4 regions of the Blastococcus jejuensis genome follow, and region 3 is predicted to be linked to each of the others. Evidence: riboswitches for the same ligand, from Rfam matches in the RefSeq annotation. Region 3 holds a riboswitch; each other region holds the start of a gene.

Region 1 (6,961 bases), on a different contig from region 3:
CGCTGGGTCGCCAGCCCGCGCGTGAGCAGAACACCAGCCTGGGCAAGTGCGGCGATGACGGTCAGGCCGACTGCGACACGTCCGACCGTTGCAGGCCGGCCGGCGCGCGGCTCCTGGTCCACCCCGGGGACCGAGACAGAGGCGAGGACCGCAGTGCTGTGCCGTCCCGCGGCGGCGGCCGCCGGCACCTGCAGTTCCGAGCCGGCATTCTGCGCGCGTCGGCCGAACGCGAGTTCGGCGCAGTAGCCGACCAGCGCCAGCGAGTAGACCGCGATGCTGGTGGAGAACAGAGCGTCGGAGAGCGACGCGAGCGCTGCAGGAGACACACCGGCTCCAGATGGGTGATGCGGCGGGCGGGCCCACCGTCAAGGCCTCTACTAACCTTGATAGTAGACTTTGCTGCGCTGCGACGCGAGCAGGCCTGCTGGTGCCCGGCCCGGAGGAGATACCGACCTCTGCCCCGTCCCCGAGTCGAGGCAGTGCTCGTCCGACAACTGCTGCCGATCGAGGTGGGGCCAAATGGCCGGCAAGTCACGACGGGGCAAGTCCCCGGGCAGGCGGGGAGCTCCGACCTCGGGCGCGCCGCGTCCTCAGAGAGCTGCGCAGCCGCCGCCTCTCGATGCGCCGGGTACCGAGGTGGCGAAGGCGGCGCCCGGCAGTGCGCAGATGCCGTCCGCGTTCCGACCGCCCAGATCGCTGCCGCGGCCACCGCAACCGGCGACGCAGCGACTGGCCACCATGCGGACGGAGACCTTGCTTACTACATCGGTGCCACGGCGCCCGGCGAAGCCGCCGACAGTTCCACCGGCCACGTCCTCGCCCACCACCCCTGCCCCGCCCCCTGCCGGCACCGGGAAGGGTGTCGGGTCGCCCCCGGAGCCGCGCGGCGCGCAAGCAGGCTTTGTCACCGTTCGCCCACGGCTCGTAGCGAACAAACCGGTCGGCCCGGTCGAGGTGTTGTCGTGGACCTGCGAACCGGTGCGAGACCTCGAGCCGCAGGGATTGGCTCTGACCTACTGGTTCGATGCCGAGGCCGCCGACGAGCCGTACCCCGTCAGTGTGCGGTTCACCGGGGCCCGCGTCGGCGGATCCGGCGCCACCGGGGATGCATTTCAGGTCGTGCACACGCTCGAGCGGGTGGTTCCTGGCAGCGGACGCATCGCACTGTCGGCTCGAATCAGCGGCATCTCGGCCGGCCAGTGGAAAGTGACGGCGACACCGCTACGCGGTGACGGTCCGAGGGCCTCGACCGGTCTGAAGAGCCAGGCCTTCCTCCGGCTGCCCACGGCGACCACGACCGGGAACACGAGCTATCTGCCCGTGGCCAGGGTCCTGGCTCCCGGGGTCAGGGTCGGCGCGTGGCCCTCCCTGGTGGGACTGGGGACGGTCGTGGCCCTGGTCCTCCAGGCCCTGCTGGCTTCGCAACGTCAGGTGCCGGTGGGACGCCTGCTCCTGGTGTCGCTCCTGGCCTGTCTGACGGGGCTCGTCGGGGCGAAGGTCTACTACGTGCTGACACATCGCGCCGAGCCGGGCGGACTGCTCCGGGCCGGCATGTCGGTCCAGGGCTTCGTACTGGCCGCTCTGACGACACTCGGCGTGGGCAGCTGGTGGGCGGGCATCTCCGTCGGCGCGGTGCTGGACGTGACCACCCCTGGACTGCTGTTCGGCATGATGATCGGCCGATTGGGCTGCCTGCTGGGTGGCTGCTGTGCGGGACTGCCGACGGCCTCCCGCTGGGGGGTGTGGTCCTCGGATCGGCGGGTCGGGGTCCGCCGCATTCCCGTCCAACTGATGGAGTCTGCGATGGCCGGGGCCGTGGCTATCGCCGCGCTGGTCGCGGTCGTGTCCCTCGACCCGCCGGTCGACGGCCTACTTCTCGTGGCCGGCCTGTCCACCTACATCGCCGGCCGGCAGGTCCTCTTCCCGCTGCGCGGCATCCCGCGCTCCACCAGTTGGGGACGAGTGACCACGCTGGTCCTGGCACTCCTGGTGCTGGCGACGGCAGTCGGCGTACTGATGAGCGCCGCGGGCTCCTGACCGACGCTCACAACCCAACCGGTTCGCGAGTGGCACCCGCGAGACCTCGGTACGGGGGCGCACGCATCATCCGGATGCCAGCCGGCGAGTGCGATCCTTTCCAGGAGGCGGCCAGCGGATGGGGGGCACACTGATGCCGGACGGCACTCCGGGTCCCCGCCACCGACGGCTGCCTGTGCGGGTTTCGATCGCCCTTCCGTTCATCCTCCTGGCCCTAGCCGGATTCCTGGCCGCTGTCATCGTCGTGGGGCCGAACGACGAGCGAGCACCGGCCACCCTTCTGACCCGCCCGACAGAATCGACCTTCACCAGCGTCCCCGACGGCGACGTCAGTCACGTCCACGCCGCGCTGCACGGCTTGGGTGAGACATGCGCCGAGGACGCTGTGTCGCGATCCCAGGATGCCGTGGACCGGGACGTGTCCGCGGTCCTGGATTTCGCGCGGCGACACCCGGATGGCCGCTTCCAGATCGACGACGAAAACGGCAGCTCCTTGTCCCTCCTCCTGGTCCTCCAGGACGAGCTGTCCACGTGCGCGCCTAGCCTCCTGCCGCGCGTGCAGGAGTTGATCCCCCCGCAGCTGCGCCGGGCGCCCGGTCCAGCCTCGTGACACGCGGCCAGTTCGCGAGATTCTGAGGAGCGACTGGCGGCTCGGCCCGGCTGCCCGGCACGTGGGACGACTCGCCGACCCTCGCAACTCCGCGGAGCTCGGAGCGTCGTCGGGTCAGCAGCCCCCACCCAGTGACACTCCGCGGGCAGCCAGCCAAGCCATCGGATCCGTCCGATTCCGGTAGAGGCCGCCGGTGTGCACTTCGAAGTGCAGGTGCGGACCGGTCGACTGGCCCCTGTTGCCGACCTCGGCGATCTGCTGACCGGTGGACACCTGCTGGCCGGCGGAGACGAAGTAGTCGTTGATGTGGCCGTAGACGGTGATCGAGCCGTCGTCGTGCTGGATGTAGACAGCCAGACCGAAACCGCTGGCCGGACCGGCTTGCAGCACGCGACCCGCTTGCGGCGTGTAGATCGGCGTCCCGATAGGCGCGGCGATGTCGACGCCGTAGTGCATGGCACCCCAGCGCGCGCCGTAGCAAGAGGTGATGCGACCGGTGGTCGGCGGGACGGCCTGGCCGTTCGCGGCCGCTGCTGCATTCGCGGCGATGGCCGCATCGGTCCGGGCGTTCTCAGCGTTGATCCCCTGCGCCCAGGCCCATTCGGGGTCTGCGACTCCCTGCAGTCGGAGAAGTTCTATTTCGGCCTGCTGCAGCTGCCGGCCGTAGTCTGCCTGCTGCGCGATCGCGTCGTTGTGTGCCTCCTGCGCCCGAACCACGTCCGCTTGGACCGCGGCCTCGGCCTCTGCCGCGCCGCGGGCGGCCTCGTCGCGTTCGGCGACGGAGTCCTGGGCAGCCGCCTCGGCCCGCACCTGTTGTTCCTCGATGACGCGGAACTCGGCGAGCCTCTCGGCGCGGTCATCGCTCAGCAGGTCGAGGGTGACCGCGCGCTGCAGGAACTCTGCGGGCCCGTCGGCATCAAGAAGCGCCGCTGTGGTGCCGAAGGCGTCGGTGCCCATATAACTCTCCCGGCCGAGATCAGCGATCTCGACGCGCGCCTGGTTGACCTCTGCGGTGGCGGCCTGGAGCGCAGCTGCAGCGCTGTCGGCTGAGGCTTGTGCGGTAGCGAGTTCGGCTTGCGCCCGCCGTGCTGCATCGGTGGCCGCCTCAGCCTCGACGGTCAACCGTGCGAGCTCCTCCTCCGCCTGGGCGACGAACCGCTCGATGCGCTCGACTTCGGCGGCCGCCGCGTCACGCGCGGACTGCCCGGCAGCCACGTCGCCGGCCCCCTCAGCGGGCGGATCCGATGGGGCGGCGGCTGCGGGTGAGCCGAGGATGCCGAGCAACATGCTGATGACCACGCACCCCAGGGTGACGAGCGCCGTACTTGACACGCGGCGTGCCTGTAGAGGGCGGGTGCTGGCCCGGCGAGACGCAGAGAGTCCCGGGGTGCGTGGCGCAGGCAGGGTCGCCAAGGCGACGGGCTCCGTTCTCCCTGGCCGCCTACCGGGTTAGCTGACGGGTTCGGGCAGGAGAACGCCCTACCTGCGGTCGACGTGACGCGCAGGATTCACCCCATGGGACATGGGTCCCCGGTCCGCCTCGATCGGTCGACCGAGATCGGCTCGGCGGAGCCCGACCGAGGCCCTCGGGTTCGAGGATCGCGGCTCGATCGGGCTGGCGGTGACAGTACTACGAAGCAGGCTAGTTGGTCACGCTGCGGTAACACTCCCCCATCGCCGCGTGCTGACCGCACAGAGGACGCCTGCTGCTCGACGCCCGCGCATGCACACGCCCCAGCGGGGCCGCGCTCGCCCTTCAGCGGGACGCCGTGGCCCTGTCCTCCTCGGTCAGTGCGGAGAAGGATGCCCCTTTCAGGGGTCGGTGCCACAAGACCGGTACCGGCGGCCAGGGCGCGGGCATGGCCGGACCATCCAGCAGCAGATCATCAGTCAAGGTGGCTGGACCAGTGTCGGGGGCCGGGACGCGCTGGCGTCAACCGGTCTGCATCGCCGGCGTCCAGCCGACAGCCGTCTTCAGCCGGGGTGGTGGGTGGTGTGCTCTGTCGGGGTGGTCGGGCTTGCGGGCTCCGGCGTCTCGGTTGGGGAGTTGCCGCTTATGGCCGGCCCGATGACGAATGCGGACAGGCTGAACATCACGGTGAACAGGGCGACGCCGATGGCCGGCGCCTTCCACGTACCGAAGCGGCGGTACAGGCGGCGTAGTAGAGGCACGGAGAGCAGTAGACCGACGGCGCCGAAGAGAAGGTTCCCTCCGCTGGTCGTGACGAGTGCGGCACCGGCGAAGAGGGTCGCGTGGTGCAGGACGTGCGGCAGCAGACCCATGATGGCCCCGATGGCGGCCGTGACGGCATTCCACACGGCAGCGGTCCGGCCACGGGACGCCGTCTCCTCGTGGGGGTGGCCGGACCCAGGCGCCGTCGTCGGCCGTGCAAGGCGATCGTCTGTCATCCCAACTTCCGGTCGATAGAAGGACTCGGAGCCTGCGGCGACGAAGCCTAGGACAGCATGGCCGCGCGCTGCTGCAGCCTATGGCGGTGCCCTTGCCAGGGTCCGATCGTGACGATCTGCTCGGCGTACGCGAGCTCGGAGAGCGCACTCCGGGACCGTCTCGGTTCGGCCGCTGTCTCTCACTACCCGTCTGTGAGCTCCGGTCATCAGCCGCTCGTCAGTGGGACCCCGGGATAGTGCCCCGAGGGGGTCACGACTGTGCCGGCCTCACCGCGAAGGATTGCGGCCACGTCCTCAAGCCGGCCGATGGCGCCGACGTCACCTGTCAATTCCACGAACCGACAGATCGCGTCAACTTTCGGCCCCATCGACCCAGCCGGGAAGTTCATCCGTCGCAGCGCCGCGGGCGTGGCACGCCGAATGGCCTCGGCGTGTGCGGTGCCGAAGTTCCGCTGCACACCGGGGACGTCGGTGAGTATCAGCAGCGCGTCCGCCTCCAGCGCCTCCGCAAGCACCGACGAGGTCATGTCCTTGTCGACGACCGCCTCGACACCCTCCAGCAGGCCCTGTTCGTTGCGGATCACCGGCACACCGCCTCCGCCCGCGCAGACTACGACCGCTCCGCTGTTCAGCAGCAGTCGGATCAGCCGGGTCTCGACCACGCGCTCCGGTGTGGGCGAACCGACGACACGCCGGAAGTGCTGTCCGTCGGCCCGCACGGTCCAGCCTCGTTCTTCCGCGAGGCGCCGCGCGGTCTCCTCGTCGTACACCTCGCCGACGAACTTCGTCGGGTTCCCGAACGCCGGATCGTCGGCGCGCACCAGGGTCTGGTTGATGATCGCCGCCACCTGACGTCCGGGCAGCGCGTTCTGCATCGACTGCAGCAGCCAGTAGCCGATCATGCCTTGGGTCTGGGCGCCCAGGACGTCGAACGGGTACGGCGTCGTCAGGTGAGGGTCCGAGGCCGACTGCAGCGCCAGCACGCCGACCTGCGGGCCGTTGCCGTGCGTGACCACCAGCTCGTGCTCCGCGGCCAACGGCGCCAGAGCGGCCACCGCCAGGTGAACGTTGGCCTCCTGGACCTCCGCGTCGGGTTTCTGCCCCCGCTGCAGCAGGGCGTTCCCGCCCAGCGCCACCACGATGCGCACGTCAGCCTCCCAGCGTGGCCACCATGACCGCTTTGATCGTGTGCATCCTGTTCTCCGCCTGATCGAACACCACCGAGTGGTGGGACTCGAAGATGTCGTGGGTGACCTCGAGCCCATCCATCCCGGTCTGCTGGTAGATCTGTTCGCCGATCGTGGTGTTCCGGTCGTGGAAGGCCGGCAGGCAGTGCATGAACTTCACGTTCGGGTTGCCGGTCAGCTCCACCATGTGCCGATTCACCTGATACGGCTTGAGCTGGGCGATGCGCTCGGTCCAGACCTCCATGGGCTCCCCCATCGACACCCACACGTCGGTGTAGAGGAAATCCACACTCCGCACGCCATCGGCCACCTCCTCGGTGTGGGTGATTCGCGCGCCGGTGCGGTCGGCGATCTCACGGGCTTGGTCGATGGTGGCTTCGTCGTTCCAGAGCGCCCGGGGTGCGACGATCCGGACGTCCATGCCGCTCAGCGCGCCCGCAATGAGCAGAGAATTGCCGACGTTGTTGCGGGCGTCACCGCAGTAGGCGAACGAGATCTTCTGCACGTCCTTGGTGCTGTGCTCCCGCATGGTGAGGATGTCGCACAGGGTCTGAGTGGGGTGCCATTCGTCCGTCAGCCCGTTCCACACGGGGACCCCCGCGTCCCTGGCAAGGATCTCCACGTTCTCCTGGGCGAAGCCGCGGTACTCGATCCCGTCGTACATTCGCCCCAGCACACGCGCGGTGTCGGCGATGGACTCCTTGTGTCCCAATTGGGA
Region 2 (6,961 bases), on a different contig from region 3:
CTGTTCCGCGCCCTTGGCCAGGACCTCAATGCCTACGACATGCTGTCCGAGTTGGTGGCCCAGGCAGCGGACGACGGCGATCGCCGTCTCGAGGGCGCCGTCGCTGTCGACCTCGCGCTGCTCAACCTCGAATACGGGGACGTCGACGAGGGGATGGCGAGTGCCCAGAGGGCACTGACGTGTTTCGACCCCGACGACGCAGCTGCGCGGGGGCGCGCGTACCGGGTGCTCGCGGACCTGCACCTCGCCCGTGACGAGATGGAGCTAGCGGTGGCCGCCGGCGAGGAGGCGATGACCGCCCTGTGTGCGGAAGGTGACCCGGTCCTGACAGCGGATGTCCAGCGCGAGCAGGCACACCGGCTCGTCGTTGCCGGACACCCCACCGCGGCACTCGACCTCTACGGCGCCGCGCGGGAGGGATTCGCGGCAAGCGGTCTGTCCGTCCAGGTGGCTGCCGTCGATCTCGGCCGAGCCGACGCCCTGGCGGCCCTCGGCCGCGCCGACGAGGCCGTCGCTTTGGCGGAGGAGGTGGCGGAGGTGGGGCTGCGCGAGGATGTGCCGGAACTGCAGGCCGATGCCCTCTGGGCGGCTGCAGCCCACGCGGTCCCGGATGACGAGCGCTACGACCGCGCCCTGGATGCCTATGCCAAGGCGGGCGCGCCGCCCGAACAGCTAGAGGAACTGCGGTCCCGGCGAGACGCGGCGCTGGGCCGGTCCGTTCGCCGTCCCCGCTGGAGGAGCTGACGCTGACCACGAGGACCGCCTGAACAGCAGGGCATCGCAGGGCTACTCATCGCGCTGACACCATCAGCGGGAAGTCCCTCGGCTGCCGGCCCTTGTTCCTTACACGGCCACGTGAGGACGTCGAGAGCGTTGAGACGCTTCCGCGGAAGCGCCTCAAGGTAGGCGGCTCGACGATCCTCCCGCGGGAACGCAGGGCCGAGTGCATGGAGGTCGCCCATGTCGCCCACGTCACGGAACGGGCTGTGGGCATATGTCGGCACGGGACGAGGCCATGGAACTTGCCCCGGATCACACAAGCCTCTGACCAGCGAGAACTTCGGTGGGGCGGGTGGGGCTCGAACCCACGACCCAGGGATTATGAGTCCCTTGCTCTGACCGGCTGAGCTACCGCCCCACCTGCACAGCCTGCCAGATCGGATCCGGCCGGATCACCGCGCCGCAGCCGGGGGATCGCCGTCCGCGACGACGTACCGGGAAGTACCACGAGCTGACCTGCTGTTCGTTATCCCGCTGTGACAACCCCTGGATCGGTGGGTACGGTCGCGCACGGTTCGGACGAGTTCAGTCCCTCGACCCGAGGGCCTCGGCCGGACCCCGCCGAACCGCGGAGCCGGATGGCCGAGCGGACCGGGGACCCACCGATTCACCGGGGTGAATCGTGCCTGCACACGGGGGTGGCAGGCACGTAGGGCACTGAACGGCCCGAACCCGTCAGCTAACTCGGTAGGCGGCCGTCAGAAACGGAGATGCGTCGCCTTGGCGACCCTGCACATCGAGCACAGCCGCGCCACCACAGCCCCCCGCCCCTCCCGCTCCCGGTTGAGCACGCCCCGTCGCGTGCTGCTCGTCGCCGGAGTGCTCACCGGAAGCCTCCTGGGCACGCACGCCGCCACCGCCGCACCCGGGAGCCCGGCCGCGGAGTCCGAGAACGACTCGCTGTCCGCCCAGATCGACCAGATCGAGGAACGCCTCGCCGCGGCCGAGGAGACCCTCCAGCGGACGACGGTCGAGGCCGAGGCCGCCGGCGAGGCGTCGCGGGCCGCGCAGGCCGCGCTCGGCGGGGCGCAGGCGGCCGCGGCGGCCGCCGCCGACGAGCTGGCCGCCGTCCGCCAGGCCGTGGCCGACTCGCAGGACGACGTCGCGGCCATCGGCCGGCAGGCCTACATGGGTAGCGACGACACGTTCGGTGACGTCGCCCTCCTGCTCGACGCCGAGAGCCCGACGGAGCTCCTCCAGCAGGCGGCCACCCTCGAGCTGCTCGGCGACGAGCGCACGAGGCAGCTCGCCGAGCTGGAGGACGCCGAGGTGCGCGAGGCGCAGGCCGACCGCGCCGCGCGCGAGGCCGTCGCCGAGCAGGACCGGGCGGCCCAGGCCGCCGCCCAGGCCGAGGCCGCGGCGACCGAGCAGCTCGCCGCCGCCCGGGCCACCTACGACGCGGCCGCGGCCGAGAAGGCGACGCTGGAGCGAGAGCTGCAGGCCGCCCTGGGCCGTTCGGGCGTCGCCGATCCGGCAGCGGCGGTCGCTCTGGCCCAGTCCACCCCGCTGCTGTCCGCCGCCGGAGGTGCGATCGCCCCCACCCAGGGCCGGGTCACCTCCTGCTACGGCACGCGCTGGGGGGCCATGCACAACGGCGTCGACATCGCCGCCCCGATCGGCACGCCGGTCTACACCCCCGAGGCCGGTGTCGTGCTGCAGGCCGGCCCGGCCAGCGGGTTCGGGCTCGCGGTCGCCGTCGAGCACGGCGACGGCACGATCACGCTCTACGGCCACGTGAACCAGTACTTCGTCTCGGCCGGGCAGGTCGTGTCGGCGGGCCAGCAGATCGCCGAGGTCGGCAACCGCGGTCAGTCCACCGGCCCGCACCTGCACTTCGAGGTGCACAACGGCGGCCTGTACGCCAACCGGGTCAACCCGACGCCGTGGCTGTCCGCCCGGGGGATCTCCCTCGGCGGCTGCTGACACGGCAGCGCGGCGGCAGGTGATCGGCCGGTCGTCGCGCACTATGGGCACATGACGACGGCGGCGCGCGGCACCTGGCTGCGCGCCGCCGTCCTCGTCCTGCTGCTCGCCGCCGGCGTGGGGGCAGCCCTGGTGCTGGACCTGCCGAGCGTCGCGACGGTGCGGTCCCAGGTCGCCGGCGCCGGGGCGCCGGGTGTCGCAGTCATGGTGCTCGCCGTGGCCCTCGTCCTGCTCGCGCCCGTGCCGCGGTCGGCGGTCTCGGTGCTGGTCGGCCTCGTCGCCGGCTTCGCGACGGGCGTCGGCGTCGCCTTCGCGGGTGGACTGCTGGCGGCGCTCGCCGCGTTCGGGTTCAGCCGGTGGCTGGGCCGGTCCGCGGCGCTCCGCCTGGCCGGCCCACGGCTGTCCCGCGTCGACGGGCTCGTGGCCGACCGCGGCTTCGTCGCGGTGCTGGCCGGCCGGCTGCTGCCGGTCGTGCCGTTCGTGGCGCTCAGCTACGGCGCCGGCCTGACGGGGGTGCGGCTCGCGCCGTACGGGGTGGCGACGGCGCTCGGGCTGGTGCCGAGCACCGTCCTGCAGGTCGGCGTCGGGGCCTCGGTCGGGTTCGCGGTCGACCCGGCCACCACGTCGCTCGTGCTGTCGCTCGCCGCCCTCGTCGTCGTCGCGGTCGGGGTCGGCACCCTGCTGTGGCGTCGGCGGCGCGCCGCCGTTCCCGCCTAGTTCCTACCGAGCAGGCGGCCGATCACCCCGCCGGCACCGCCCACCGTGCGGGCCGCCAGCTGCAGGATCGGACCACCGGGGATGCCCGGCACGGCCGAGACGATCGGGGCCAGCTTCAGCAGGCCGCCGACCTCGTGCACGCGCAGCTTCCGGCGGGCCACCGCGGGCACCGGGTTGACCCGCCCCGACGCCGCGTCCAGCAGCAGGTCGGCCGGTGCCTCGACACCCGGGCCGTCGGCCCTCCCGGACGGCAGCCGCCGCACCTCCCAGCCGTGCGGGTCGGACCGGAAGGCCCAGCCGCCGTCGGGGGTGGCCAGGGCCACGCCGCCGGAGATGTCCATCGACGCGGCGAGCGCCCCGGTGACGTCCGCGAGCGCGGCCAGGCCCGACTGCAGCACCTCCTGCGGCGGCGGCTGCGCGCCGCACGACACCAGGTCCAGACTGTGGACGGCGAGCTCGTATGCCTGGCCGAGGACGACGCTGAGCAGGGGCAGCCGGCCGACGACGGAGACCGTGGGGGCGGTGTCGAGCTCGACCGGCTCCTCGGCGAGGTAGCGGGCGGTGGCCTCCCGGTTGCGGTGCAGGCCGGCGAGGACCTCCTCGCGCGACGCGTCGCGGCGGGCGGCGGTGACCCGGGCGTTGACCGCGTCGACGTCCGGGGGCGTGCCCGTGCCGCCGTTCCTGGCCGACGCGATCAGGTCGGCCATCGCGGTGTGGTCGTCCCAGCAGCCCAGGTGGACGCAGATCTCGTGCGCGCGCCAGCCCGGCAGCCGGGACGCCCGGCCGAGGTCGACCGTCTGCGCCTGCGCGATGAACGCGTCCCACGCCTCGAGCACCATGCTCGAGACCTGCTCGCGTCCGACGTCGGCCATTCCCTGGTGTCGTCCCACGGTTCGCGTCCTACCCGCCCGGTCGGGCGACCAGGCATGATCCGCACCACGCCGGCCGGCCACCGGCAAGCGCTCTCCCCCCAGGGGGTGAGGCGCGGGGTCAAGGATGGCCGGCAGCGCGCCGAATCCATCTGCGTGAGCGATGTGACGACGGGGGACCGTCGGGCCACCGGCCGGACCGCGGCACCCGCCGCCCGACCGGGCGTGGTCCGCCGGCTGCTGTCGACCCTGCGGGACGGGCTCTACCGCCCGCTCGCCGGCGACGACGACCGTGTCGCCTACTGGGTGCACCACGTGCGCATCGGCGTGCTGCTCAGCGAGGTGGCGGCCGTGGCCGTCGTCGTCTACACCCTGCTCACGCAGAGCCCCGGCCGGCACCACCCGGTCATCCTCGTCATGGCCGGCGTGGTCATCGTCGCCGTCCCCGGTCTGCTGCTGCTGCCGCTCCCGGCGATGATGCGCGACTCCCGCGGCCCGACGATGTTCTACCTGTGGAGCCTGGGGACGACCGCGCTCGTCCTCGTCGGCACGCGCCTGGACGGCGGGGCCTCTAGCCCGCTGGACGCGCTGCTCTTCCTCACCCTGACCTACATGGCGGTCGCGTACTCGCCCTACGGCGTGGTCGCGATGGGCAGCGTGATGACCGGGAGCTACTTCCTCTTCATCGAGCTGCCCCACGTGACGACCTCGGGCATGTTCTTCATCGCGATCATGGCTGCCTTCACCATGGTCTGCGCGATGGCCTCGGCGAACTCGTGGGCGGCCCACGAGCGGCAGGTCGAGCTCATCCGCATCCACGAGGCGCTGGCGACCACCGACGCCCTGACCGGCATCCCGAACCGGCGCGCCTTCATGGAGCGGCTCGGCTCGGCCGTGGAGGCCGCCGCGTGGGGCCACCAGTCGGTGGTCTGCCTGGTCGACCTCGACGGCTTCAAGGCCGTGAACGACACCGCCGGGCACGCGGCCGGTGACGCGATGCTCAAGGCGATCGGCTCAGCCCTGGGCGGCGCCGTCCGCGAGACCGACACCGTGGCCCGGCTCGGCGGGGACGAGTTCGCCGTCCTGGCCGACGTCTCGGTCACCTTCTCCGGCCAGATGCTGGCCGAGCGGCTCCGCTCGGTGGTGGCCGTCGTCGGCAGCCGGTCCGGCGTGACCGCGAGCGTCGGCGTGGCCGAGGTCGAGGCCGGTGACGACGTCGAGGACCTGATGTACCGGGCCGACGCGGCGATGTACCGCTCCAAGAGTGCCGGCGGCAACCAGGTCACCACGCTCTCCTTCTAGCGCGTCTTGATCGGCCGGCCGCACGGGCGCAGCCTTGTCGGCATGACGCGCAGCGGCTCGGCCCTGGGCAGCGTCGTCCGGTGGGACGACGACCGGAACGGCGCGATCATCGAGGTGCCCGACCTGCCCGGTGACTGCTGGGCCGACGCCTCGGTCGTGGTGCACAGCACGGCGGGTGACGGCCGGCTGCGGGCGGGCCAGGTGGTCGCCGTCGACTGGACCGACGAGGACGCGGGGGAGTGGCCCTTCCGCGCGACGCGCGTCGAGCCCCGGGAAGACCTGCAGGCCACCCTCGGCGGGTGAGAAGGCCCAGTTCGCACCGCGTGGCGGGACTTCGGCGACGACGCCGTCCGTTACTGTGCGTGATCATTTCGAGAGCCGCGACCCGTCTGCTCCACGCTCCGCAGCGGGCCGCTCACGGCGCCTGCGAAACGTGGTCTGCAACGCACCACAACCGGTGGACGGCGCCCCGACGAGCATGGTATGGCGGGTTGACCAGCGGGATCGCGTACCACAAGTCACCTTGCGTCACATTGGACCCAACTGCCCCACCCGGGCTGGCGCGATCGGGGGTCCATCGGGCAGACTGTCTCCGGAAGCCCTGCTCCGTCATTGCCGAATACAGCGCGTCACCGAATCGATGAGTCCGTTGGGGAAGACGAGACTGATCGAGTCGATGGAGGTGCCTCGTGCAGCGACGGTCTACCCAGGGTGTCGTCTTCGTGCACGCGTGCCCGAAGGCGCTCTGCCAGCACGTCGAGTGGGCGCTGGAACGCGTCGTCGGCGCGCCGGTGTCCCTCACGTGGGCTGAGCAGCCCGCGGCGCACGGTTCCTACCGTGCCGAGGTCGCCTGGACCGGTTCGCCCGGGACCGGCGCCCGACTGGTCGCTGCCCTGCGCGCGTGGCCGATGCTGCGCTTCGAGGTCACCGAGGAAGCCAGCCACGGCAACGACGGCGAGCGCATGTCCTACGTGCCCGGTCACGGGGTCTTCCGCGCGCCCACCAGCGCCAACGGCGACATCATGATCAGCGAGCAGCAGCTGCGGCACCTCGCGGCGACGGCGTCGTCGATCGAGGCCTTCCGGCACGGCGTGGACGAGCTCCTGGGAGCGGCCTGGGACGCCGACCTCGAGGTCTACCGCCACGCCGGGGACGGGAGCCCGGTCACCTGGCTGCACCAGGTGGTCTGATCACGATACGAACACGACACGTCGAGCGGTAACGCGCGCGAGTCGTAGCCTGGACCAGGTCGTCCGGGCGCCGTCGGGGAAGCGGCGTCCGGACGACCTTTTTCTGCGCCGGACGTGATCGCCGTCCGCGCGGTGTAGGCGCCGTCCACGCGGCCTGCGGCGCGGATGCCGACGTCGCGG
Region 3 (6,961 bases):
GCAGCGCGGCGACGAACGTCTGGATGCCGCCCTGGCGGGGCGGGAAGTCGTTGGTGACGACGAGGGTGCGGTTCACTTCGCCCGCAGCTCCGCCCAGTCCTTCGCGAGGGCGACGCGCTGCGCGGTGGTGGGGTGCGAGCCGAAGAACCACTGCCAGGCTGCGGGCGGGTCGGGATCGCTGAGGTTGGTCCTGGCCAGGCCCTGCTGCATCTCGACGAAGGTGCCCGGGTCCCCGGTCAGGTCGAGGGCGTGCACGTCGGCGCGGGCCTCGACGTGCCGGGAGACGAGGTTCTGCACCGGGGCGGAGGCCAGGCTCCCGACGGCGACCAGGAACAGCACCAGCGGGATGACCCGGGGGTCGCCGACCGAGTCCGCTCCCGCCCGGCGCAGCAGCCGCGGCGAGACGACCCAGCCCAGCACGGCCACTCCGGCGGCCGACCCGAGGGCACCGATGAGCGTGCCGGTGAGCACGTCGTCGGTCGCCACGTGGCCGAGCTCGTGCGCGGTGATCGACTCGATCTCGGCCTCGCTGAGCCGGTCGAGGACCGTGTCGTAGACGACGATCCGGCGGGTCGAGCCGAAGCCGGAGACGTAGGCGTTGAGCGCCGTCGTGCGACGGGACGCGTCGGACACGAGCACGTCCTGCACCGGGGTGCCGTTCTCCTCGGCGAGGGCGAGCAGGTCGGTGCGCAGCTGCCCGGCGGGCATGGGTTCGAAGCGGTTGAACGCCGGCTCGATGACGACCGGCCACAGGAACGACCCGGTGACCACGAGAGCCGCGGCGCCGACCGCCCCCCATGCCCACCAGGTGCGTGGAGCCTTCCGCGCGAGGGCGACCAGAGCCAGCAGGGCCAGCGCGGTCAGGCCGGCGTCGATCCCGGTGGAGACGGCGACGTCGCGCAGCCAGAGCCCCCAGCCACGGGTGGACAACCCGTAGCGGTGCCGGACCACCTCGCCGTAGGCCGACAGCGGCAGCGTGACCAGCCGGCCGATCACGGCGAGGGCGAGGATGCCGAGCAGCACGTCCCCCGCCCAGCGGTTGCCGAGCGGCCGGCCGGCGGCGCGCACCACGCGGGCACCGAGGCGGGTCAGGCCGAGGACGCCGGACACCGCGAGGCCGAGCACCAGCGAGGCCAGCGAGGCGGGCCGGAGGGCTGCCACGAAGGACTCCGCCCGGCCGATCTCGGCCGGGGACAGCCCGGCGGTGGGGTCGACCGGCGAGGACCCACCGGGCGGCTCGGGCAGGACGTCCCACGGGGTGCGCAGCGCGATGACGAGGACGAGCGCCGCACCGAGGACCACCGCGGCGACCAGCGCGGCGCGGCGGGCGGTCACCCGGCCGATCCTATGCGGTGCCGTCGGCACACCCAGGGAACGACGAGGGCCGGTGACCCCCGCGGGGGTCACCGGCCCTGGCCGTGTGGAACAGGAGGTCCTCTATCAGCCCGCGATCCGGCGAGCGTGGGTGAACCCGCTCATCGAGTCGAAGGAGACGACCTGGACCGGCGTGCCCGACGTCGAGGCGTGCACCATCTGGCCGTTGCCGATGTACATCGCCACGTGGCTGGTCGGGCTGTAGTAGAAGAGCAGGTCGCCCGGCTGCAGCGAACCGACGGGCACGGAGGCGCCCATCTGCGACTGCATCCGGCTGGAGTGCGGCAGCGACACCCCGGCGGCCGAGTAGGCGTACTGCGTCAGACCCGAGCAGTCGAAGGCATCCGGCCCGCCGGCACCCCAGACGTAGGGGTCACCGACCTGGGCGAGCGCGGTGTCGACGGCGACCTGGGCCGCGGCGCTCGGGGCGACACCGCCGGCCACAGCCGCGACCGGGATCGCGTCACCGGCGTGAGCGGCGTTCACCTCGGTCTGCTGGGCGGCGGTCAGCGCATCGAACTGCGCCTGGTAGTCGGCGATCTGAGCCTCGAGGTCGGCCTGCTGGGCGGCGATCTCGTCGTAGGACTCCTGCGCCACGGCCGCGGCCGCGTCGGCCTCCTCCTGAGCCCGGTTCGCCGCGTCGGCGGCGACCGAGACCTCGGCGAGGACGTCGTTGGTGTGGCCGGCGATGACGTCCAGCGTGCCCAGCTGGGACAGGAAGTCCTCGGCCGAGTCGCTGGTCATCATCACGTCGAGCTGGGAGAGGCCGTCGCTGGTGTACGCGATGCGGGCGAGCTGGCGGATCTGCCCGTCGAGGGCGTTCAGCTGCTCGCGGGCGCCCGCGGCTGCCTGCTCGGCGGCGGCGGCAGCGGCCTGCTGCTGCTCGAGCACGACCTTGGCGGTGTTGAGCTCCTCGGTGACGACCTCGAGCTGGTGACTGGCCTCGGCGACCATCTGCGTGGCCTGCTCGGGCGTGGTGGCATCGCCGGGGACGGCGACCGCGGTGCCGGGCATGACCGTGAAGGTCAGCGCGACGGTCGTGGCCCCGATCAGCACCCCGGAGCGGAGCCGGCGGGATCGGCTGCTCGGCAGCCGGCCGGCCGCGGGAGCGGCGAGGAGATCGGAGCGGGACTGATCGTGGGCATGCGTGCGAAAAGCGTGAGGGGTCGCCACGTGCGGCGGCTCTCCGTTTCTTCCTCTGCAACCGCCTACCGAGTTAGCTGACGGGTTCGGGCTGGGAAGACTCGCCCTATCCCCTGCAGCCCGGCGAGCCGGCCAGCAGGGGAACTCACCCCAGAACTGCGGTGGGTCCCCGGTTCGCCGTCGAGCGCCTCGCGGCGCCGTCGAGCGATTCGGCGGTGAACGTCCGAGGCCGCCCGGGTACGGGCGACGACCACTCGGTCGAACGCGACGACACTACGGCCGTGATGTGGTCGTGACAAATGGGGATCTGCGCGACAGATGTGACGCACGTCCCTCTGATCGCAACATTTCCGCCCAGCGCGCCTCCCACGGTTACGCCGAACGTGTGGCAATCGCCACGGTTTATGGAACGGTGTCGGCCGTCTCGCGAGCAGTTCAGCCGGTGCGGCGACCGCGCGCCGCCGGCCCGTCCGGACCGCTGTCTGCGGCGCCCCGGTGCCGCAGCGGGGGCACCAGCCCGACGTCGGCCAGGGCGCGCACGGCACGGCGCTCCACCTCGTCGAACTCCACGACGACGCCCGGCGGGGGCACCACGACGTCCTCGGCCGTCGACGCATCGGGGACGGCGTTCCCGCCGGCCGGGCGGGCGCGCGCGGTCATCGGGACGACGACCGGGTCGACGCCCTGCCAGCTGGGCGGTGCGCCGAGCAGCACGGTGACGACGCAGTCGCCGCAGCCGGCGCCCCGGGCGGTGCAGGTGTCGCAGTCGATGAGCATGTGTCCTTCTCTCCTCCGTGAGTCCTCCGCACGGTAGGAGCGGCCACCGACATTTCCCGCCCGCCGGAACCAGGTGGCCGGCTCAGGTGCCCGCGTACTCCCAGTGCCAGGGCTCCTCGCGGCCGTTGCCAGGGTCGGCCCACGTCGGGTGCAGGTAGCCGAACCGTCCGGCGTTGGCGGCCATCCAGGCGTACTGCGGGGTGCCGAAGTTCTGGATGCCGCCGCACAGGTCCACGGCCAGACCCCAGCCGTGGTTGCTGGTGCCCGGGACGGCCGCCAGCGCCGGCTTCTGGCCGTAGAGCCGCACCTGGCTGGCGTAGGTCCGGTAGGAGTCGGTGATGCAGATCGGGCCGCCCATGTCGGCGGCGTAGGCCGCGGACATCGCCCGGTAGGCCGCCGCCGCGTCGCAGCGCAGCTGGTGCCCGGCCACTCCCAGCGGGCACATGGCGCTCGGCGGGATCAAGCCGTTGGGATAGCCACCCCACTGACGCGCGCCGTCGAAGCTCGGCGGATAGACCGTGTTGCCGCACTCGACCCGGAGCGCGCCGTCGACCGGCCCGGGCACGCCGGCCGGGGCACGCTGACCCAGACTCGGTCGGCCGATGCCGATCACCTGGTCGGCGGGCAGGGTCCGGACGACGACCGCGCCGGCCCGCGCGTCGGCGGCCAGCATCGTCTGCGGGTCCAGCGCGATGCCGACGTGCCCGAGGCCGGACTCCTGGGTGCCGAGGAAGACCAGATCACCGGGCAGGACGTCGGCGGCGGCGATCGGTGTGGTCACCCCGAACAGGCCGGCCTGGTCGGTCGGCAAGGGGATGCCTGCCGCGCCGTAGACCGTGGAGACCAGCGAGCCGCAGTCCCACGAGTCGGGGCCGGCCGTCCCGGGCGCGTACGGACGACCGAGCGCGTCCATGGCAGCCGTCACCGCGGCCAGCGTCTCGGCCGGGAGGACCAGCAGGGAGTTGGGCTGGCCGGGCTTCTGGGCCGCGCCGCGCTGCGCCCCGCCCTCGCTCGACGACACGGGCACCAGCCCGTCCGGCAGCCCGGACGGCGGATCCTGCAGAGCGGATGCCGGAGGCGGCGTGATGCCCGCCGCCGTGAGCTGGTCGACGTAGGCACGCCAGTTGGCCGCCGTCTGCTCGTTGACCTGGACCTGCTCCGCCTGCAACTGCGCGAGCTGGCGGTCCACCTCGCCGAGGGCCTCGTCGAGCTCGTCGGTCACGGCGGCCGCCTGGGCCTCGAGCTCGCGCACCCGCGCGTCGACCTCGTCCGCCCGCGCCTGCGCCTCCGCGAGGGCGTCGGCGGCCCGGCGCTGCACGTCGAGCGCCTGCTGCCGCAGCTCCTCGGCCGCGCCGATCACCTCGGCGGCGTGCCGGTCGACGACCTCGAGGAAGCCCATGGCCGCCAGCACGTCACCCGGGTCCTGGCCGGAGAGGAGCAGGGTGAGCGGGGTCACCGCCCCGCCGTCGCGGTAGACGGCGCGCGCGTACCCGGCGACGACGTCCTGGTACCTCGCGAGCTCGCCCTCGGCGTCGGTGAGGACCGACCGGGCCTCGGCGACGTCGGCCTCGGCTCGGGCCTTGGCCTCCTGCGCGGCCAGGACCTCGCCCTGCTGCGCCCGCAGGCCCTCCTGCACCTCGGCGGCGCGCTGCTGCAGCCGGTCGAGCGCCTCGCTCTCCAGCACCGCCGTGGTGCCCCCGGGCTGGTCGCTGGGGTCCGCCGACGCGGGGCCGACCAGCGGGAGGGTGAGCGCCAGAGCACCGGCCGCGACGAGGACCATGCGCGACGCCGTCGTCCGGCGTCGGTCGCGCCGCCGCGAGCGCAGGAACATTCCACCACCCCATGAGGTCGGCTTCTTCTGGGCCGACGAGGGAATGGTGTCCTGCACCGGGACATATCGCCAGGTGAGCACGCGCGTTCCCCCACCCGGGCGAGGGACCGCCTGCCGTCCCGGACCGGCGCGGCATCACAAGAGTGTCATTAGCCCGATCTAGCGTCCGCCCCGTGCCCCCCTCCCCCGCCCTCCTGCGCGGCGAACCGGCTCGCTTCGAGCAGGTCACGATCGACGAACTCGGCACTCCGCTGGCCGACGTCACGTTCGTCGTCGTCGACCTCGAGACCACCGGCGGCTCGCCGAAGGACAACGCCATCACCGAGATCGGCGCGGTCAAGGTCCGCGGAGGCGTCGTCCTCGGGGAGTTCCAGACCCTCGTCGACCCGGGCCAGGAGATCCCGCCCTACATCAGCGTGCTGACGGGCATCACCTCGACGATGGTGGCGGCGGCGCCCCGCATCGGCGCCGTCCTGCCGACCTTCCTGGAGTTCGCCCGCGGCGCGGTGCTGGTCGCCCACAACGCCCCGTTCGACCTCGGGTTCCTCAAGGCCGCGTGCGCCGAGAACGGTCTGGCCTGGCCGCCGGCGGCGTCGGTCGACACCGCCGTGCTGGCGCGACGGCTGCTCACCCGCGACGAGGTGCCCAACTGCAAGCTGGCCACCCTCGCCCCTTACTTCTCGGCCACGACCTCCCCGACCCACCGCGCCCTCGACGACGCGCGCGCGACCGTCGACGTCCTGCACGGCCTGTTCGAGCGGCTCGGCCCGCTCGGCATCACGTCGCTGGAGGAGCTGACCGGGCTCACCCGGCAGGTCGACCCCGAGCGGCGCCGCAAGCGGCACCTGGCCGACGCGGTCCCGCACGGGCCCGGTGTGTACCTCTTCCGCGGCCCCAAGGACGAGCCGCTCTACGTGGGCACGTCCAACGACCTGCGCACCCGCGTGCGCAGCTACTTCACCTCCGGCGAGCAACGCAGCCGGATCACCGAGATGGTCGCGCTCACCCAGCGGATCGACGCGATCCCCTGCGCCCACGACCTCGAGGCCGCCGTGCGCGAGCTGCGCCTGATCGCCGAGCACAAGCCCCGGTACAACCGCCGGTCCCGCTTCCCCGAGCGCGCGCTGTGGGTCCGGCTGACGGAGGAACCCTTCCCCCGGCTGTCGGTGGTACGTCGCGTGCGGCCCGGTGCGGGTGTCTTCCTCGGTCCGTTCCCCGACCGGCGGGCGGCCGACGCCGCCGTCGTCGCCGTCCACGAGTCGCTGCCGCTGCGGCAGTGCACCGGCCGGCTCTCCCTCCGCGTGCTCGGCACGGAATGCGCGCTCGCCGGCATGGGGCGGTGCGGCGCGCCCTGCACCGGCGCGCAGTCGGTCGACGAGTACGCCTCGATCGCGGCGGTCTTCCGCGCCGCGGTGGCCTCCGACCCCCGTGGCCTCGTCACGCCGCTGCTCGAGCGGGTCGACCGGCTCGCGGCCGAGGAGCGCTACGAGGACGCCGCGGTGCTGCGCGACCGGGTGGCGGTCCTGCTGCGCGCGGTGCGTCGCCGGCAGCGGCTGGAGTCGCTGGCCGCCGTCCCCGAGCTCGTCCTCGCCCGGCCCGACGGCGCGGGTGGCTGGCAGCTGTCGGTCGTCCGGCGCGGCCGGCTGGTCGCCGCGGGCTGCGCCCCGCAGGGCACCTCGGTGCGGGCGACCCTGGCCGGGTTGATGGCGACGGCGGAGACCCCGACCGGTCCCGACGAGGAGGCAGCCGCCTCGGTCGACGAGACCGAACTCGTGCTGCGCTGGATGGAGAAGCCCGGCACGCGGCTCGTCGAGCTCGCCGGCACCCTGGCCAGCC
Region 4 (6,961 bases), on a different contig from region 3:
TGAAGAAGATGCCGGCGTCGTCCTTGGACAGCGCCCGGGTGACGACGACGGTGAGCAGGACGCCCGTCGCAGCCGAGATACCCGCCCCGGCCAGATTGAGCAGCCCGCCGCGCGCGATTCCGGGCATGTCGGCGGTCGGGAGTTCGGGGGTGTGTTCCTCGGTGGTCCCGCGAGTCATCGAACCGGCCCCGGGCGGAGCCGGGCACCCGGGGGCAGGCTCCGCGCGGAGCCGTCCGCCGACGAGCCTTCGAGCCGGGAGTCGGCCTCCTCCTGGGCCTGCTTGTTCCGCCAGAGCAGGGCGATCGAGAGGAACACGATGATGAGCGGCATCGGTAGCGCGTTGTAGACGAACATGAAATAGAGCGACAGCACGATGGCGAGCAGGCCGGCGTCTCCGATCGGCGTTCTGTCGCGGCGGTACACCCATAGGGACTTCAGGAAGAAGCCGACGAACAGAAGGGCACCGCCGACCCCGTGCGCGATGAGGATCGCCCACAGCTGGCCATTGCTGCCCAACGTCGGGTTGCCGCAGCGCGGGCAGTCAGACTCCTGGCCGACCGCGATCGAGTTCGCGCTGCCCATGGCGGCACGGGTGGAGCCGAGGCCGATCACCGGCGAGTGACTGACCGCGTCGATGGTGCGCGCGGTGGTGAACGTACGGATGTCGTTGCTGTGCCCGTTGTCCAGACGCTCCTGCACCAGGCCGGTCAACGGTGTGCCCAGCACCAGGGCGCCGGCGGCCAGGACGCCGACCACCAGCCCGCCGACGGCGGCCACGTTGCCTCGCGCGGCCATCCGGACGACGGCGATCACCGCGGCGATGGCCAGTCCCAGCCACAGGCCGCGGTTCAGGGAGTAGACGATGGGGAAGGCGGAGGCGGCGAGGATCGCGGTGCCCGCCAACTTCCGGGCCACGCTGCCGCGGAGATAACCGACGACGAACCAGCCCACGAGCAGCGCGATGGCGTAGCCCCACATGTTCGTGAAGCCGAACGGTGCCGAGGGGCGAGGAGTCGTGAACCCGAGCACGTCCTGCACCTGGGACGCCGCCGGGTGGACCAGGCTCTGGACGAAGACGTCGCGCGCCACCCGCTCGGGCAGGAGCATCTCGACCGGTGAGGTGAACTCGAAGCGCGGAGCAAGGAGACCCAGCAGGCCACCGGCCACCACGGTCACGAAGAAGGCGCCCAGTTGCCGGACCAGCCGCCGGCGGGGGAACTCCTCCTCGGTCAGGTTGACCGCGTACAGCAGCACGACCGTCGCGGACAGGTACCCGGCCAGGTTGAACGCTACGGAGACAAGGCGCCCCGTCACCGGGGCGGGCAGCGTCCCGGGCGGGTCGTACCCCAGCATGACCGTGCTGGCGACCACCCAGAGCAGGAACAGGACCCACAGGCCGAAGCCCGGGGGCACGAGAACCGACTGTCGACGCAGCAGGTGCGTCACCATCGGTACGGCCAGCAGGAAGGGCATCAGCGCGCTCAGCCCGAGCACCCACCACAGCGGGAAGAACACCAGCAGCGCGGTCAGCGGCCATCCCGGCCGCGCGAACGAGCTGGCGGCCCGTCGAGGTGCGGAGAGGTCGGTGCCGAGTGGGGGCCCGGCCATGGTGACCGTGCCCGTCGGGCTCATCGCGGTGCGTGGTTCCGCGGGCTGGGCGGGACCACGCCGGACGAGTCGCTCGTCGCGCCGGTGGACGCGGGGGGATCGACGACCTCGCTCGGTGAACGGTCCGCATCCAGGGTCTGGAGCGGCACTCCCGGCACCGGCTCGTCGTCATCCTCGGGTCGGCGGGTTCGGTCCGGCTCGTCCCTGACGTCCCGCCCGTAGCGGCCGAGCACCGCCCCGAGCACCGGGGTGCCCATGGACTCCAGTTGCGCGCAGGCATCCAGCACCTCGCGGGCCGTCGTGGACCCGGCCTCGACGAACAGCACCGCGAGCTCGGCCACGTTCGCCAGCGTCTGCGCGTCGGGACTGTCGGTCGTCGGCGGCGCCTCGATCACCACGTACGTCGCCGACTCCAGGAGCCGGTCGACCAGCTTGCGGGGACTGCGCGTCTGGAGCAGCGCGTCGGCCCGGTCGGGGTCGCGTCCGGGCGCCAGCACACGAAGACCCGGTACGCCGTCGAGTCGGCGTACGGCCGCATCGACCTGCTGCTCACCTGCGAGCACCTCGGCGAGGCCCACCGACGGCGGCTCGTCGAAGAGAGAGGCCGCGGTGTCGCCGAAGACGTCGGCACACACCAGAACCACGTCCTCCCCGGAGCGGGCCAGGGAAGCGGCGAGGTTGGTGGCCGTCGGGCCGCCACCGCGCCGGACTCCCGCTACCAGCACGACGCGACGGCTGCTCTCCTCGAGGCTGCTCGAGACCAGGTTGCGGAGCCGGGCATAGCCGCGGCCGTCAGCGCTCAGCGGTGGCGGGACGGTCACCCGGTTGCCGTGCAGCCGGCCCGACAGAACTGCGGTGACGGGTACGCGTGTGCGGCGAAACAGGTCATCGGAGGTGCGGATGACGTCGTCGGCGCGGTACCGGAGAGCCGCCACGCCAAGGCCCAGAAGCAGGCCCATCAGTACACCGGCAGCGATCGCTACCAGCGCATTGGGGCTGCTCGGGCTCGAGGGCAGCGGCGGCTCGTTCACGATGACGCCCGGACGGACCGCCGTCGACTCGATCTCGTTCTGCTGGGCAGACAGGTTCGCCAGCTGGTTGTTCAGCGACGTCGCCTGGCTGTCCAGCCGGTTGCGCGTGGGGGAGTCCGCCGGCAGGGCCGCGCTCGCCTCGAGCACGTCCGACAACTGGGACCCGACCGCGTCGATGCGCGCCTGGAGGAGTTCCCGCTCAGCCTGCAGGGCGTCTTCCGCCGTCTCCTGGCGCTGGGAGAGATAGGCCTCGGCGAATGCCAGCGAACCCTGCTGCGCCTCCTCCGGAGTGCCGCCCGTGAACGCGATGTCGAGGATCTCGGTGTTGGGCGGCACACTCACCGCTACCTGCCCGGCCAGTGAGCGCGCCTCGTCCGGGACGCCGAGCCGCTCGGCGGCATCGGCCACGGTGCCGGTGGCGGTGACGAGCTGCGCCTCGGTGTCGAGGTTGATCGACGTCGTGCGACCGGATCCACCGGACACATCGTCGATGGCCGTGACGAGCACCGATGTCGTGGAGCGGTACTCGCGCGGCGTCAGCTGGAGATAGGCGATTGCCGCACCGACCCCGAGCATCAGGCAGAGGAGGACGGGCACCCACTGCCGGCGCACCAAGTCGACGTAATCGCCCAAGCGCATCGCGTTTCCCGCATCTCCGCTCGGCATCGCGTCGCGTTCCCCTCTGTCCTCGCTCCGCGTCCTCCAGGTCCGAGGCAACCGCGTGATCCTCGACGCGCCGCGCGGCGAGCCGTACGGATTGAATACCACTGGGACCGCTTTGTAAGGGGTTCGCGTCGTCCCGTCACACTCGGACGGGCGAGGATGCCAGGCGTGAGAACTGCTCGTCGTGGCCTCCCGGCGGATACCGGGAGGCCCACGACGAGCAGGGAATCAGGAGCGGAATGTAGACGTGTCCCGCGCCATGTCGCCGAAGGCGTCGTGCTCCGCGGATGTCTGCAGGAGCCAGTTGCAGGTGTCCCCGGCGCCGGAGGACCCGTTCTGGAAGTAGAACGCCGCCGAGATGACGTCGCGGTTGGCCACGACGTACCGGTGGGCGTCCCGCAGCCACTGCGCCCGCTGGGAGCCGGCGACCGAGCCGAACTCGCCGAGGGACGCCTTCTTCCCGTGTGCCCGAGCGAACTGGACCACCGGCTCGGTGAAGCTGGCGAAGCTCAACCACTTGCCGGAATGCCCGTCGCAGCTGCCCCAGTTGTAACCGTCAGCCGAGACGTTGTCGACATAGGCATCGCCTGGGTACCAGTGGATCGCGGCCCGCCGGTCCGACTCCCGCACGCGGAAGGAGTAGGCGGTCATCTGCCAGGTCCACTCGACGTTCGTGGCGCCGACGGAGTTGAAGATCGACACGACTTGCCGGTACGCGGCGACGAATTCCTGGGAGGTGCCGAACCCGCGGCTGCCGCCGGCCTCGGGTTCGTGGTGGTAGGCCACCATGACCGTGCGGTTGAGGGCCTTCACTCCGCGCGCGTACTGGGCGATCTGTTCGTACAGCGCCGAACCGGGGCGGGCAGCAGCCACCTGACTCCACTTGGCCGATGTCTTGACTGTGATCATGTCGGCGTTCGCGGGCACCCGGCGGTCGAACCGGGAGTACGAGTGGAGGGCGAGCGGTTCACCGGTGCTGCGAGAGAGTCCGGCGTGGTCGCCGGCGACGCCGATGTACGTAGTGGGCGCCGCCGAGGCGGGGGTGGTCATGACGGACAGGGCGGCGGTGGTCGCGACGACCACCGAACCACACCTGAGCAGGGCGCGTCTGGCGAGTCGCGGACGTCGGCGGGCCGTCGTCGGGCTCCCCGGTCGCGGCGCGACCAGGGCAGAGTGCTCTCCGGGCATCGAGCGGTGCTCCTTCTTCCAGGACCGCTGACCGGGTTAGCTGACGGGTTCGGGCGGGAAGGAGGCCCTACGGCGGCGTCGCCGATTCACCCCGGGGTCGGTTGGGTCCCCGGCTCCTCATGCACTCGCGGCGCACGCAGGATTGAGCGGTGGCCGATCGAGCCCCGGGTGGTCTCCCCGGGTGCGTACTCGTCTGGGCCGGGGTGAACCCTAGCCGTTGGTCACGGGAGTGTCTCGGCGAGCCTCGCCTGTCACAGCCGGCGCAACCGGGTGTGAGGGCGCGGCCACGGTGCGCGGCGCCAGTGAGCCCCGGGTGACGAACCTGGCTCGAGCCGGCAGCCCGTGCCGAGTTCTCGCCAGCGCCCACAGGACGGGCCCCACGACGACGATGACGGCGAGGACGATAAGCATGGCGGTGTTCCCGACCCCGAGCAGTTTCAGGCCTGAGGCCAGCAGCACCAGCGCGAGTGCCCGGCGGACGAGGCCACCCGGCGCGCGTGACGAGAGGCGTGCGCCCAAGTAGACGCCGGGAAGCGAGCCGATCAGCAGGGCGGCGGTCAGATCGAGCCTGAAATCGCCGAACAGCAGGTGCCCTAGCGCCGCCGAAGTCACCAGTGGCACGGCCTGGACCAGGTCGGTGCCGACGAGGGAGGCGGCGCTGAGCGCGGGATAAAGGGCGAGCAGCGCGATGATGATCAGCGAGCCCGAACCTACCGACGTCATGCCGACGATCAGGCCGCCGACGATGCCGACGAGGACGGTGGCGACCGGCCGCAGGTGCAGCGGCCGGTTGATCTCCGCGGCTGGATCGCGCACGGGTCGGCCCGCCGCCCGGTCGGCGGCGCGGCGACCACGGGCGACCAGATTTTGGTAGGCCCGGATGATCAAGCCGGTGGCCGCGAGCAGCAGAGCCGCGCCCAGCGCCAGCTTGGTCCACTCCTGCACACCTGACGACGAGCCGAGCGACCGGGACACGAGCACCCCGGCGAAGGCGCTGGGCACCGAACCGAGGCAGAGCAGCCCGACCAATCGCAGGTCGACGGTGCCCCGACGCAGGTGCACCACGCCCCCCACGGGCTTCATCACGGCGGAGACGACGAGGTCACTGGACACGGCGGCCAGCGGCGGCACACCGAAGAACAGGACGAGGACCGGCGTCATGAGAGCGCCGCCGCCCATGCCGGTCATGCCGACGACGACGCCGATCAGCAGCCCGGCGAGGACGAGCGACAGCGACAGGTCCACAGGCTCCCCCACGACTCGGTTCGTTCGGCGCGCCGGCCCGCACGCCGTCCGGAACCCTAGGGTCACCCCGGTCCGGGGCGCGCCCCTTTCTGTCCTCCCTCATCCCTGAGAGTCGGTGCGGCCGCGTCGCAGATGGCCTGCGGCACGGTCCCCGGCCGGTACTCTGCGGGGCGCGCGGGTGGCCGCGGACGTGCGTGCGCGGAGCCGGGTCGAGGGCGGGGTTCATGGCCGGGATCAGGCTGTCGCGGCGCAGGATCGGGGCGGTGGTGGCAGTCGCCGCGGTCGCGACGACTGCCGGCTCCGCGCCGCCGCGCATCCCGTGGTCGGACCCGTCGGGGTACGCGCTCGACTGCCTGGCCGTGGGCGCTGCGGCCAACGCCCCGGGGCGCGCCGACGGTCCAGGGCTGGAGCTCTTCCGCCAGGCTGCTGAGGATCTCGGCCCGCTCACGGTCCGGCGCAGCTTCGACCCGCGGTTGCCGTCGTCCTTCGACAGTTCCTCGGCCGCCGTTGATGCCGACGTGGGCGTGCACTCGTTCGTCTCGTGGAAGCCGCCGCACGGCGACCACCGGGGCGCCGCCGCGGGGGAGTACGACGAAGCGATCCGGGCATGGGCCCGCGGCGTCCCTCGGACGGGTGTGTTCGCCACCGCGTTCCACGAGCCGGAGAACGACATGACGGGTCCTGAGTTCGTCGCGCTCCAACGGCACCTCTACCGGGTCGTCAAGGAGGCCAACCCCACCATCCGCTGGGGGCCGGTCTACATGGCCTACTGGTGGGACCCCGCGCAACCGGGCCACTGGATCGGTGCACCCGAGGACTGGTGGCCGGGCAGCGATCACGCCGACTTCGTGGCGCTGGATTGGTACGGCCGCGACCCGGCGCCGATGACCGAGAGCGGTTCGTTCACCACCTGGTACCGGTTCGCTGAGCCGTTCGGCTTGCCGTTGTTCATCACCGAGTACGGGCAGTATCTGCGGCCGGCGGGAGCGCCCTCGGATCCAGCGAAAGAACAGGCCCGCGCCGACGCCATCCGCCGCGACGCCGCCTGGATCGCCCGCCACCCGAGGATCTCGATGTGGATCTACTGGCAGGGCGGCGACCACGTCGGCGACTGGCGGATGCTGGACGAGCGTTCGCAGGGGGCGTGGCGCGAGGTCGCGGAGTCGGGCTGCCCGGCCTCCAGCGCTCCGGGCCGCGCGACGGCGGTCGTCGGCGGCGCCGACTAG

What was found. A riboswitch is a leader RNA that binds a small molecule or an ion and turns the genes downstream of it on or off. The one in region 3 is predicted to bind cyclic di-AMP.
Region 1: another riboswitch for cyclic di-AMP. It lies ahead of ABD644_RS08015 (peptidoglycan DD-metalloendopeptidase family protein); the one in region 3 lies ahead of ABD644_RS13085 (C40 family peptidase).
Region 2: another riboswitch for cyclic di-AMP. It lies ahead of ABD644_RS21745 (peptidoglycan DD-metalloendopeptidase family protein); the one in region 3 lies ahead of ABD644_RS13085 (C40 family peptidase).
Region 4: another riboswitch for cyclic di-AMP. It lies ahead of ABD644_RS13435 (glycoside hydrolase family 26 protein); the one in region 3 lies ahead of ABD644_RS13085 (C40 family peptidase).

Annotation. Positions count from the first base shown of each region.
Region 1 is NZ_BAAAVV010000003.1:191,645-198,605, forward strand. Features, by position in the region: gene ccsB (c-type cytochrome biogenesis protein CcsB) at 1-326, opposite strand, end outside; gene ABD644_RS08005 (prolipoprotein diacylglyceryl transferase family protein) at 979-2,037, shown strand; gene ABD644_RS08010 (hypothetical protein) at 2,213-2,647, shown strand; gene ABD644_RS08015 (peptidoglycan DD-metalloendopeptidase family protein) at 2,762-3,946, opposite strand; cyclic di-AMP (ydaO/yuaA leader) riboswitch at 4,072-4,226, opposite strand; gene ABD644_RS08020 (hypothetical protein) at 4,622-4,966, opposite strand; gene arcC (carbamate kinase) at 5,263-6,204, opposite strand; gene argF (ornithine carbamoyltransferase) at 6,206-6,961, opposite strand, start outside.
Region 2 is NZ_BAAAVV010000019.1:39,536-46,496, forward strand. Features, by position in the region: gene ABD644_RS21735 (hypothetical protein) at 1-744, shown strand, start outside; tRNA gene ABD644_RS21740 (tRNA-Ile) at 1,065-1,138, opposite strand; cyclic di-AMP (ydaO/yuaA leader) riboswitch at 1,330-1,489, shown strand; gene ABD644_RS21745 (peptidoglycan DD-metalloendopeptidase family protein) at 1,501-2,703, shown strand; gene ABD644_RS21750 (TVP38/TMEM64 family protein) at 2,755-3,420, shown strand; gene ABD644_RS21755 (maleylpyruvate isomerase N-terminal domain-containing protein) at 3,417-4,292, opposite strand; gene ABD644_RS21760 (GGDEF domain-containing protein) at 4,446-5,591, shown strand; gene ABD644_RS21765 (hypothetical protein) at 5,634-5,894, shown strand; gene ABD644_RS21770 (DUF3145 domain-containing protein) at 6,281-6,781, shown strand.
Region 3 is NZ_BAAAVV010000005.1:327,790-334,750, forward strand. Features, by position in the region: gene ABD644_RS13075 (glycosyltransferase family 4 protein) at 1-76, opposite strand, end outside; gene ABD644_RS13080 (M48 family metallopeptidase) at 73-1,335, opposite strand; gene ABD644_RS13085 (C40 family peptidase) at 1,441-2,388, opposite strand; gene ABD644_RS13090 (hypothetical protein) at 2,387-2,509, shown strand; cyclic di-AMP (ydaO/yuaA leader) riboswitch at 2,564-2,742, opposite strand; gene ABD644_RS13095 (hypothetical protein) at 2,953-3,294, opposite strand; gene ABD644_RS13100 (D-alanyl-D-alanine carboxypeptidase family protein) at 3,377-5,206, opposite strand; gene ABD644_RS13105 (DEDD exonuclease domain-containing protein) at 5,299-6,961, shown strand, end outside.
Region 4 is NZ_BAAAVV010000006.1:23,109-30,069, forward strand. Features, by position in the region: gene ABD644_RS13420 (oligosaccharide flippase family protein) at 1-178, opposite strand, end outside; gene ABD644_RS13425 (O-antigen ligase family protein) at 175-1,608, opposite strand; gene ABD644_RS13430 (tyrosine-protein kinase domain-containing protein) at 1,629-3,305, opposite strand; gene ABD644_RS13435 (glycoside hydrolase family 26 protein) at 3,531-4,385, opposite strand; cyclic di-AMP (ydaO/yuaA leader) riboswitch at 4,501-4,649, opposite strand; gene ABD644_RS13440 (sulfite exporter TauE/SafE family protein) at 4,701-5,747, opposite strand; gene ABD644_RS13445 (hypothetical protein) at 5,999-6,961, shown strand.